DNA from 2 places in the Streptomyces violaceus genome. Region 2 is predicted to be linked to the other one. Evidence: riboswitches for the same ligand, from Rfam matches in the RefSeq annotation. Region 2 holds a riboswitch; the other holds the start of a gene.
What was found. Region 2 has a riboswitch for glycine ahead of gcvP (aminomethyl-transferring glycine dehydrogenase). Riboswitches for the same ligand answer to the same signal wherever they lie in the genome.

Region 1: it holds a riboswitch for glycine, as region 2 does, so the genes downstream of both, gcvT (glycine cleavage system aminomethyltransferase GcvT) here and gcvP (aminomethyl-transferring glycine dehydrogenase) in region 2, are expected to answer to the same signal.

What each region holds. Positions count from the first base shown of each region.
Region 1 is NZ_CP107911.1:2,696,841-2,702,490, forward strand. Features, by position in the region: gene OG542_RS11935 (ABC transporter permease) at 1-39, opposite strand, end outside; gene OG542_RS11940 (enhanced serine sensitivity protein SseB C-terminal domain-containing protein) at 382-1,182, opposite strand; gene OG542_RS11945 (enhanced serine sensitivity protein SseB) at 1,345-2,133, opposite strand; gene OG542_RS11950 (AAA family ATPase) at 2,578-3,252, opposite strand; glycine riboswitch at 3,429-3,529, shown strand; glycine riboswitch at 3,531-3,657, shown strand; gene gcvT (glycine cleavage system aminomethyltransferase GcvT) at 3,696-4,817, shown strand; gene gcvH (glycine cleavage system protein GcvH) at 4,919-5,296, shown strand; gene glyA (serine hydroxymethyltransferase) at 5,311-5,650, shown strand, end outside.
Region 2 is NZ_CP107911.1:7,574,962-7,580,611, forward strand. Features, by position in the region: gene OG542_RS34125 (DNA polymerase IV) at 1-1,097, shown strand, start outside; gene OG542_RS34130 (PRC-barrel domain-containing protein) at 1,113-1,487, opposite strand; glycine riboswitch at 1,601-1,696, shown strand; gene gcvP (aminomethyl-transferring glycine dehydrogenase) at 1,875-4,760, shown strand; gene OG542_RS34140 (TOBE domain-containing protein) at 4,844-5,263, opposite strand; gene OG542_RS34145 (ABC transporter ATP-binding protein) at 5,291-5,650, opposite strand, start outside.

The DNA of each region.
Region 1 (5,650 bases), 4.9 Mb from region 2:
TCCGGCTTCCGCCCCGGTGGTCTCGATCGGTGCGGTCACGGTGCGATTGACCCCTCTCGACCCGGCGATCGCCGAGCCCCTGGCTGCCGCTGTAGCGGTTTTGTTTGTCTCGTACACGCGACCGACCCGGCCCGTGTCTTGCGGGGAGTCTTCAACGCTTTGGCGATCTGTTGCCAGACTTGGCGGTGAAAGGATGCGTAAACGTGATGCTGTCTGGGGGGTTCCGTTATCCGGACAACGGGTAACAGGGGTCGGACGCGCTGCGACAGGGGCACTTTAGGACATCCCTGCTCTTTTCACCCTTATCTACGCGCGGAGAGTCGAGCGGTTGTCGCGTTCGGGGATGGTGCGGGAAGGGTCTCGGAGTGACCTGTGGAGGGGTCAGTACCTGCCCTGGGCGGGCGGGTATCCGTAGCCCGACGCGGGGGCCTGGACGGGGGCGGTGGCGTGGGCCTCGCGGTCGTAGAAGGGGCGTGCGCCGGCGCGCAGCCACATGGCGACCGGGTCGTGCTCGTCGGACATCGCGACGGTCGACACGGGGAGCCCGTCCGGAACGGCGCCGAGGGACTGCTGCATCATCGCGCGCACCGCGTCCACGGCCGGTGGCGAGGCGTCGTAGACATCGAGCCCGATGGCGAGATACGGCGCACCGAGCGCGGGTTGCACCCAGGCGCGGCGCAGCGAGCGGACGGCCGGGGTGCGGTGGGCGTTCTGCGCGAGCAGGGCGTAGAACTGCGGGATCTCGATGGCCGGTTCGGACAGCCGCAGGGGTCCGGCGGGCTGGCGGTCCAGGCCCGTGGCGATCCGGCGCAGGTCGAGCCAGGGGACGCCGACGCCGCCGCCGGGGGCGTGCGGGTTGAGCCAGAGGCCGTAGTGGTCGGGGTAGAGGGCGCGGGCCACGTCGACTCCGTCGACCACCTCGTAACTGCGGTTCCAGCCGCTCGCCGAGAGCTCCTGCGCGGAGGTCACACAGGGGGCGTAGCCGCAGCCCTCGACCTCCATGTTTCCGTACTGGGCGTCGGGGGATCCGGCCTGACCGTGCCACAGGAGCATCCAGATCTGGCCGCTGTGCGGGGTCGCGAGCGCGCGCAGGAGGGCCTCATAGGCGTCATAACGCCCGGGCGTGACCTGGCGCAGCATGTGCTCGACCTGTCCGGCCGCGGCCGTGCCGCTCGCGCTCACCTTTACCGCCCCTTCGTACAACGCCTCGACCGTGACCTAGCTTAAGCCCGCGCAGGTGCCCGGGGCTTGGTGCTGCCCTGCGGGTGCGGGCCGTTTGTGGTTCTCGCGCCCACGCGGCGGAGCCGCATGGTGTCACGGCCCCGCGCCCCTGGGGTACCTGACCTACCGCTGGAAGAAGGGCCGGACCCTGTCGCGCATCCAGTTGCCGACCGGATCCTCCGCCACGTCCAGGAGCACCAGGTTGACCGGCCAGGGGGCCGGGGCGGCGGTGACGGCGCGGGTGAGGGCTTCCAGGGGGAGGGCGCGCCGGTCGCCTTCCCACTGGGAGAGTTCGACGCCGACGAACATCACCGGGTCGGCGGTCTCGATCGCGGCGAGGCAGCGGCGGGCGGTGACGACGACGCCGATCGCCTCGAACTCGGCGGAGGCGGCGGCGAGGAAGTCCACCGGGTCGTCCTGCCAGTCGGGCTCGAAGAGGCGGACCCGGCCGCCGCTCGCGGGGCCGTCCAGCGGGGTCCGGCCGGCCCGGCACAGCTCGGCCACGGCCGGCGGCGGGAGCGGGATGCCGACGACGCCGCCCGGGTTGATGGCCATCCCCGCGTGCGGGGGCAGACCGCGGGCGAACTCCACGGCCGGCGCGATGGTGTACGACATGTGCGAGCCGACGACCTGGCGGAACTGCTCCTCGGAGCTGAACACCGGCACGTACGCCTGGCCCTCGATCTCGATGCCGGGGAGGTCGAGGGGGCCGCTCCGCGGGCCGCCGCCACTGGGCAGCGGAATCCACACGAAGCTCCGGCCGAGCACCTCGACGATCCGCCCGCCGGCCGAGGGACCGGCGCCGAGGGATGCCGAGAGCACCTCCTCCAGCTCGTTGCCGGGCCATCCGCCGTGCGGGTGGGTCTGCGTCTGCGCCGGGAAGTCCGCGGAGAAGTCCGCCGGGAAGTCCATCTGCCTACCGCCTGCCTGAAACCACTGCTGTGACTCAAAGGCTAGCGGCTCGGGAACGGCGGACGGCCACCCCGTGAACCACGGACCGCGGACGGCCACCCCGTCCGGGGGCCCCTGCCCCACGAACACGGCTCACGGGCCGCGGCCGGCCGGCCTGTGAACACCGGCCACCGGCCACGGACAGCCGGACCCGCGAACACCAGCTCACCGACCACGGACAGCCGGACCCGCGAACACCAGCTCACCGACCACGGACAGCCGGACCCGCGAACACCAGCTCACCGACCACGGACAGCCGGACCCGCGAACACCAGCTCACCGACCACGGACAGCCGGACCCGCGAACACCAGCTCACCGACCACGGACAGGCCAGGCCCATGAACACCAGCTCACCGCACACGGACAGGCCAGGCCCATGACACCGACTCACCGGCCGGGGCGGGTCAGCCCACGAAGCCGATGCGGCGCAGGGTGTTCGCCGCGTCGCGGTCGGCGAGGATCGCCGAGCCGCAGCCGGCCGGCAGTTCGCCCCGTTCCACCTCGCGCAGCAGGCGGGTGGTGGCCGCGCGGTGGCGCAGGAACGCGTACCGCGAGACGCCACGGCCGCGGTCGCGCTGGCCGGCCAGGGCCTGCTCGGGGGTGACGTCGAGCATCAGCAGGTGGAGCGTGCCGCCCCGGCGGCGGGCCTCGCGGGCCAGCCAGCGGCGGACCCAGGCCTGCGTGCCGCAGTCGTGCACCACGACGGCCTCGCCGCCGCGCAGCGAGCGGCGCAGACCGGCGTAGTGGGCGAGGCGGACGAGCGGGCGGTAGACCGCGTACGGCAGGGCCCGCGGCATGCGTCGGTCCCAGTGGTCGCGGGTGTCCTGGGAGTCGATGCGCCGGCCCGGCACGGTGCGCCGCATCAGCGTGGACTTGCCGCTGCCGGGCAGGCCCGTGACCACGACGATGTCGCGGGGTCCGAACAGCAGCGCGTGCGGGCCGCGGCCCGCACGCTCGCGCAGGTCGCGGACGACCGGCACCGGCTGCGGGCCGCAGGCCGCACGCGCCGGAGCGGTCGGCTGCTCGGGCAGCGCGATGCCCGATGTCGTGGCATACGCGGTGGTCCTGTTCACCGTGATCGTCCTCCCCTGGGGCCAGGTACGGAGTCCCTTGCCCGCCGAGTGTAAAGAGAAGGTAATGCCCGATCTCTCTGGTTTTAGTCCTCTTCCTGCAACAGGCCTGCTACAGGGTGGTCCCCCTGCCACCCCAAGACAATGCGTGCAATGATGAGCGCGCCAACTGCATACCGGCCGTTTGAATCCGCGCGGGAGAGTCCCCAGCACCGTCCGACGCTGGGGCGCCGAAGGAGCAAGTCCCTCCCTTGAATCTCTCAGGCCCCGTTACCGCGCGGGCGAGGCACATCTGAAAAGCGGGCCGCACCCTTGTCCGGAGTCCGGGGAAGCGGCGTGGCTCCACCCAAGGTGCAAGCCGTGTCCCGTGTGGTCATGGCGAACCTCTCAGGTTCCGATGACAGATGGGGAGGAACGACCTCGCCCGTCATGCCCCTGGGAGACGACGACCGATGAGCAGTACAGGAGAACTCCGCCACACCGCGCTCGATGCGCTGCATCGTTCGCTCGGCGCGACGATGACCGACTTCGCCGGCTGGGACATGCCCCTGCGCTACGGCTCCGAGCGCGACGAGCACAACGCCGTGCGCACGAAGGCCGGGCTGTTCGACCTCTCCCACATGGGGGAGATCACCGTCACGGGGCCGGGGGCCGCCGCCCTCCTCGATCACGCGCTGGTCGGCAACATCGGCGGGGTCAAGCCCGGCCGCGCCCGCTACACCATGATCTGCCAGGCCGACGGCGGCATCCTCGACGACCTGATCGTCTACCGGCTGGCCGAGCAGGAGTACATGGTCGTCGCCAACGCCTCCAACGCCCAAGTGGTCCTGGACGCGCTGGTGGAACGTTCCGCCGGCTTCGACGCCGAGGTGCGCGACGACCGGGACGCCTACGCGCTGCTCGCCGTACAGGGCCCGGAGTCCCCGGGGATCCTGAAGTCCCTCACCGACGCCGACCTCGACGGCCTGAAGTACTACGCCGGCCTGCCCGGCACGGTCGCGGGCGTCCCGGCCCTCATCGCCCGCACCGGGTACACCGGCGAGGACGGCTTCGAGCTGTTCGTGAAGCCGGAGCACGCCGTCGAGCTGTGGCAGGCCCTGACCAAGGCGGGCGAGGGCCCCGGCCTGGTCCCGTGCGGGCTGTCCTGTCGCGACACACTGCGCCTGGAGGCGGGCATGCCGCTGTACGGGCACGAGCTGAGCACCTCCCTGACGCCCTTCGACGCCGGACTCGGCCGGGTCGTGAAGTTCGAGAAGGAGGGCGACTTCGTGGGGCGCGAGGCCCTGGCACAGGCCGCCGCCCGCGCCGAGCAGAACCCGCCCCGCGTCCTGGTCGGCCTCGTCGCCGAGGGCCGCCGGGTCCCGCGCGCCGGGTACCCGGTCGTCACCGGCGGCCAGGTGATCGGCGAGGTCACCTCCGGCGCTCCCTCCCCCACGCTCGGCAAGCCGATCGCGATGGCCTACATCGACCCCGCGCACGCGGCGCCCGGCACACCCGGTGTGGCCGTGGACATCCGGGGCAGTCACGAGCCGTACGAGGTCGTGGCGCTGCCGTTCTACAAGCGCCAGAAGTAGACACTGGCCGCGGGCCGCTCCGGCGGCCCGCAGGCACCACATCCCCGCTCACCAGCGGTCCCCTTCATCAGCACTCCCGCGCGTACAGGAGAATCCAGGCCATGAGCAACCCCAAAGAGCTGCGGTACAGCAAGGAGCACGAGTGGCTGTCGGGCGCCGAGGACGGCGTCTCGACGATCGGCATCACGGAGCACGCGGCGAACGCGCTCGGCGACGTCGTCTTCGTCCAGCTCCCGGAGGTCGGCGCCGCCCTGTCCGCGGGCGAGACCTGCGGCGAGCTGGAGTCGACCAAGTCCGTGTCCGACCTCTACTCCCCGGTCTCCGGCGAGGTCACCGAGGTCAACGAGGACGTGGTGAACGACCCGTCGCTGGTGAACTCGGCCCCCTTCGAGGGCGGCTGGCTGTTCAAGGTGCGCGTCACGGACGAGCCGGGCGACCTGCTCTCCGCCGACGAGTACACCGCGTTCTCCGCCGGCTGAGGAGTCGTAGCCGTATGTCCGTCCTGAACACATCCCTGCACGAGTTCGACCCGGCCGTGGCCGCCGCGGTCGACGCCGAGCTGCACCGGCAGCAGTCCACGCTCGAGATGATCGCCTCGGAGAACTTCGCCCCGGTCGCGGTCATGGAGGCACAGGGCTCGGTCCTCACCAACAAGTACGCCGAGGGCTACCCGGGCCGCCGCTACTACGGCGGCTGCGAGCACGTCGACGTGGTCGAGCAGATCGCGATCGACCGGGTCAAGGAGCTGTTCGGCGCCGAGCACGCCAACGTCCAGCCGCACTCGGGCGCCCAGGCCAACGCCGCCGCGATGTTCGCGCTGCTCAAGCCGGGCG
Region 2 (5,650 bases):
GCCTGGACGAGGCGTTCGTTGACCTGGAGGCCGGAGGGGCGGCCTGGGACGAGCGGTCCGCGCGGCTGGCCGGGGTGAAGCTGCGTGCGGACATCCGGGCCGTCACGGGGCTCACGGGGTCGGTGGGGCTGGCCGCCTCTAAGATGCTCGCGAAGATTGCCTCGGAGCAGGCCAAGCCCGACGGGCTGGTGGTGATCGAGCCGGGGACGGAGCGGGCGATGCTGGGGCCGATGTCGGTGCGGACCCTGCCGGGAGTAGGGCCGGCGACGGGCGACCATCTGCGGCGGGCCGGGATCACCATCGTCGAGGAGATCGCCGAGGCGGGTGAGGACGAGCTGGTCCGGCTGCTGGGGAAGGCGCACGGACACGGGCTCTACGCCATGGCTCTGGCGCGGGACGACCGGCCCGTCGTGGCGGAGCGGGAGGCGAAGTCGGTGTCGGTCGAGGACACCTACGACGTGGACATCCACGACCGGCTGCGGGTCGGGCTGGAGGTGCAGCGGCTCGCCGACCGCTGCGTACAGCGGCTGCGCGGGGCCGGGCTGTCCGGGCGGACCATCGTGCTGAAGGTGCGGCGGTACGACTTCTCGACGCTCACCCGGTCCGAGACGCTGCGTGGGCCGACGGACGATCCCGGGGTGATACGTGAGGCCGCGGCCAGGCTGCTGGACTCGGTCGACACGACGGGCGGCGTGCGGCTGCTCGGGGTGGGCGTCAGTGGGCTCGCCGACTACACGCAGGAGGACCTGTTCGCGCAGGCGGCCGGGGAGCGGGCGGTCGCGGAGGGCCCGGTCGAGGAGCCTGCCGCGGCGCCGGTCGAGGAGTGGCCGGCGCCGGCCGAGCGGCGGTGGCCCGCCGGGCACGATGTGCGGCACGCCGGGTTCGGGCACGGATGGGTGCAGGGCAGCGGCCTGGGGCGGGTGACCGTACGGTTCGAGACACCCGACTCGGAGCCCGGGCGGGTGCGGACCTTCCGGGTCGACGATCCGGAGTTGGAGCCGGCGGACCCGTTGCCTTTGGTGTTACGAGAGCCTGAAGGGGGTCATGGGCCGGATGGTGACTCGGGGGATGCGGGGCTGCGGTCGGCCGCCCTTTAGGCGGTTACCGGGGCTTCAGGCCGTCTCGTCCGTGCCTGCCAGTTTGCCGAACTCGTGGTCCTGGAGCGGGGGAGGAGCGGCGACGTCGAGACCGTAGTGGTGGTAGAGCTGGAGTTCCTGCTCCGGGGAGAGGTGGCGGCCCACGCCGAAGTCGGGGGCGTCCTTGATCAGGGCGCGGTCGAAGGGCACGTGGAGGGCGCCGTCGATCAGTTCGCTGGGCTCGAGTGGGACGAAAGCGTCCCTGCTGAACAGGCCGGTCCGTATGGCGGCCCACTCCGGGGCGCCGGTGGCGTCGTCGAGGTAGACCTCGTCGATCGTGCCGATCCTGGTTCCGTTGCGGTCGAAAGCCTTGCGGCCGATCAGGTTGCGCGGATCGATATCGGTTCGCACGGGCCCTCCACATGGTCGCAACTCATCCGTAAACACTACAAAACGGCACAATCGGGGACGCGGCCACTCGAAGGTTCGTGCGTTGCCCTCGCTGGTAGGCTGACAGCGGCTGCTGACCCCGTGCGGGAGAGTCCTCCAGACATCATCGGAGGCGCCGAAGGAGCAAATCCTCCCCGGAATCTCTCAGGCTCACGTACCGCACGGACGAGGTCACTCTGGAAAGCAGGGCGGATGTCGACGGACTTCCGCTCTCACCGACGGTGAAAGCCGGAGGCCTTCGGGCGATCCGGTGAAGCTCTCAGGTTGACATGACAGAGGGGGAGGCCGTCCGGGTACCCGTGCCGTGGTGCCCCTCGAAGGTCGTGTCAGACCAGGAGGCCTCCGCATATGACCGCCCATCGCATTCCGCTCTCCGAGCTCGAAGAGGCAGTTCCCTTCGAGCAGCGCCACATCGGCCCCGACCATGAGGCGTGCGCCAAGATGCTCGCGCACGTCGGCTACGGCTCCCTGGACGAGCTGACGGCCGCCGCGGTCCCGGCCGTGATCAAGAGCGCCGAGGCACTGGACCTGCCGGGCGCCCGCGGCGAGGCCGAGGTGATCGCCGAGCTGCGCTCCCTCGCCGACCGCAACCAGGTCCTCGGCTCCATGATCGGGCTCGGGTACTACGGCACGTTCACGCCGCCGGTCATCATGCGCAACGTCATGGAGAACCCGTCCTGGTACACGGCCTACACGCCGTACCAGCCGGAGATCTCGCAGGGCCGGCTCGAGGCGCTGCTGAACTTCCAGACCATGGTCGCCGACCTCACCGGTCTGCCGACCTCCGGCGCCTCCCTGCTCGACGAGGGCACCGCGGCCGCCGAGGCCATGGCGCTGTCGCGGCGTCTGGGCAAGAACAAGAAGGGCCTGTTCCTCGTCGACGCGGACGCGCTGCCGCAGACCATCGCCGTGATCCGGACCAGGGCCGAGCCGACCGGCGTCGAGGTCGTCGTCGCCGATCTCAGTGCGGGCATCCCCGCCGACGTCGCCGGGCGCGAGATCAACGGCGTGCTGATCCAGTACCCGGGCGCCTCCGGAGCCGTACGGGACATCAAGCCGGTCATCGACCAGGCGCACGGGCTCGGGGCGCTCGTCACCGTCGCCGCCGACCTGCTCGCGCTGACGCTGCTGAAGTCGCCCGGTGCGCTCGGCGCGGACATCGCGGTCGGGACGACGCAGCGGTTCGGTGTGCCCATGGGCTTCGGCGGACCGCACGCCGGTTACATGGCCGTGGGGGACAAGATGGCGCGCAGCCTGCCCGGGCGGCTCGTCGGCGTGTCCGTGGACGCCGACGGGAACAAGGCCTACCGGCTGGCGCTGCAGACGCGTGAGCAGCACATCCGTCGTGAGAAGGCCACCAGCAACATCTGCACCGCGCAGGTGCTGCTCGCCGTCATGGCCGGCATGTACGCCGTCTACCACGGGCCACAGGGCCTGAAGAGCATCGCGCGGCGCACCCACCGGTACGCCACGGTCCTGGCCGCCGGGCTCGCGAACGGCGGTGTCGAGGTCGTGCACGGGGCTTACTTCGACACCGTGACGGTGCGCGTGGAGGGCCGGGCCGCCGAGGTCGTGGCCGCCGCGGAGCGGAACGGGGTCAACCTGCGGCTCGTCGACGCCGACCACGTCTCGATCTCCTGCGACGAGACCACGACGCGGGCCCAGCTGCGTGCCGTATGGGCCGCGTTCGGGGTCGAGGGTGTCGTCGAGGCGCTGGACGCCGCCACCGAGGACGGGCTTCCGGACGCTCTGCTGCGGTCCGACGAGTACATGACGCACCCGGTCTTCCACCAGTACCGCTCCGAGACCGCCATGCTGCGCTACCTGCGTCGGCTGGCCGACCGCGACTACGCGCTCGACCGCGGCATGATCCCGCTGGGCTCCTGCACCATGAAGCTCAACGCGACCACGGAGATGGAGCCGGTCACCTGGCCCGAGTTCGGGCAGCTGCACCCCTTCGCCCCCGCCGGGCAGGCCGAGGGCTACCTCACGCTCATCCACGAGCTGGAGGAACGTCTCGCCGAGGTCACCGGCTACGACAAGGTGTCCCTCCAGCCGAATGCGGGGTCGCAGGGCGAGCTGGCGGGTCTGCTCGCCGTACGCGGGTACCACCGGGCCAACGGGGACGAGCAGCGGACCGTGTGCCTTATCCCCTCCTCCGCGCACGGGACCAACGCCGCGAGCGCGGTGATGGCGGGCATGAAGGTCGTCGTCGTGAAGACCGCCGACGACGGCGAGATCGACGTCGAGGACCTGCGGGCGAAGATCGAGCAGCACCGTGACGAGCTGGCGGTGCTGATGATCACGTACCCGTCCACCCACGGTGTGTTCGAGGAGCACGTCTCCGAGATCTGCGCCCAGGTGCACGAGGCGGGCGGGCAGGTCTACGTCGACGGGGCCAACCTCAACGCGCTCGTGGGGCTCGCCAAGCCGGGGCACTTCGGCGGGGACGTCTCGCACCTGAACCTGCACAAGACCTTCTGCATCCCGCACGGCGGCGGCGGGCCCGGCGTCGGCCCGGTTGCGGTGCGTGAGCACCTCGCGCCGTATCTGCCGAACCATCCGCTGCAGCCCGAGGCGGGCCCGGAGACCGGGGTCGGCCCCATCTCCGCGGCGCCGTGGGGCTCGGCCGGCATCCTGCCGATCTCGTGGGCGTACGTCCGGCTCATGGGCGGCGAGGGGCTGAAGCGGGCCACGCAGGTGGCGGTGCTCAGCGCCAACTACATCGCCAAGCGGCTGGAGCCGCACTACCCGGTGCTCTACACCGGCCCCGGCGGGCTCGTCGCGCACGAGTGCATCATCGACCTGCGGCCGCTGACCAAGGCGACCGGTGTGAGCGTCGACGACGTCGCCAAGCGGCTGATCGACTACGGCTTCCACGCGCCGACGATGTCGTTCCCGGTGGCCGGGACGCTGATGATCGAGCCGACCGAGTCGGAGGACCTGGCCGAGCTGGACCGGTTCTGCGAGGCGATGATCGCCATCCGCGCGGAGATCGAGAAGGTCGGCTCCGGCGAATGGCCCGCGGACGACAACCCGCTGCGGGGCGCCCCGCACACCGCCGGCGCGCTCGCCGGGGAGTGGGAGCACGCCTACAGCCGTGAGGAGGCCGTCTTCCCGGCCGGAGTCACGGCCTCCGACAAGTACTGGCCGCCGGTGCGCCGCATCGACCAGGCCTTCGGCGACCGGAATCTGGTGTGCTCCTGCCCGCCGCTGGACGCGTACGAGGACTGACCGACCGACCGGTCAGAGGAGGGGCTCCGTCGTGCGGGGCCCCTCCGTCCTGCGGGGACTCTCCGTCATGCAAGGGCTCCCCGTCATCCGACGGCGAGTGACACCTCGGTCGACTTGATCAGGGCGACGACGGGGGTTCCGGCCGACAGACGGAGATCGTCCGCGGCGTCCTTGGTGATCGCCGCCGTCAGTTCGCCGCCTTCGACGGTGATCCGGACGGAGGCCATCGCGTCGCCGGCCGCGACGGCCGTGACCGTACCGGGGAGCCGGTTGCGGATGGACAGGCCCCCGACGGGGGTGGTGGCCAGCGCGACCTCCGTCGACTTCACCAGGGCGCGCACGGCGGTGCCCGGCGTGAGACCGAGGTCGTCGGCGGCCTCGCGGGTGATCGCGGCGGTGAGGTCCTGGCCGCCGGCGAGGCGAACCCTGACCGTCGCCATGGCCTCGCCCGGCGTGACGGCGGTGACGGTTCCGGGGAACTGGTTGCGGATGCTCAGGCTCATGGGGTGCACGGTAGCCCGGTAAGTGCCTTATGCCGGGTATGCGTGCGTCTGCGTCGCCTTGACCGTCGCCCAGACCGATGCGCCGGGATGCAGATCGAGTTCGGCCGCGGCGACCGTGGTGAGGTCGGCCGTCAGCGGGAGTTCGCCGGTGAGGTCCGCACGGATCTGGTCGCCGTGCGTCTCCAGGCCGGCGACCTCGCAGCGCCACAGGTTGCGGGCGCTGGAGCCGCTGGGGCGTTCCCGGTACAGCGTCACCGCGCCGGGCGGGAACGCCACGAAGGCCGGGCCGGAGAGTTCCTCCGTGGTCGTGATGGCCGGACCCGTGTCGAGCCGGACCGTGTGGCCGTCGGCCTGCCCCCGGTACAGGTTGAGGCCGACGAGCCGGGC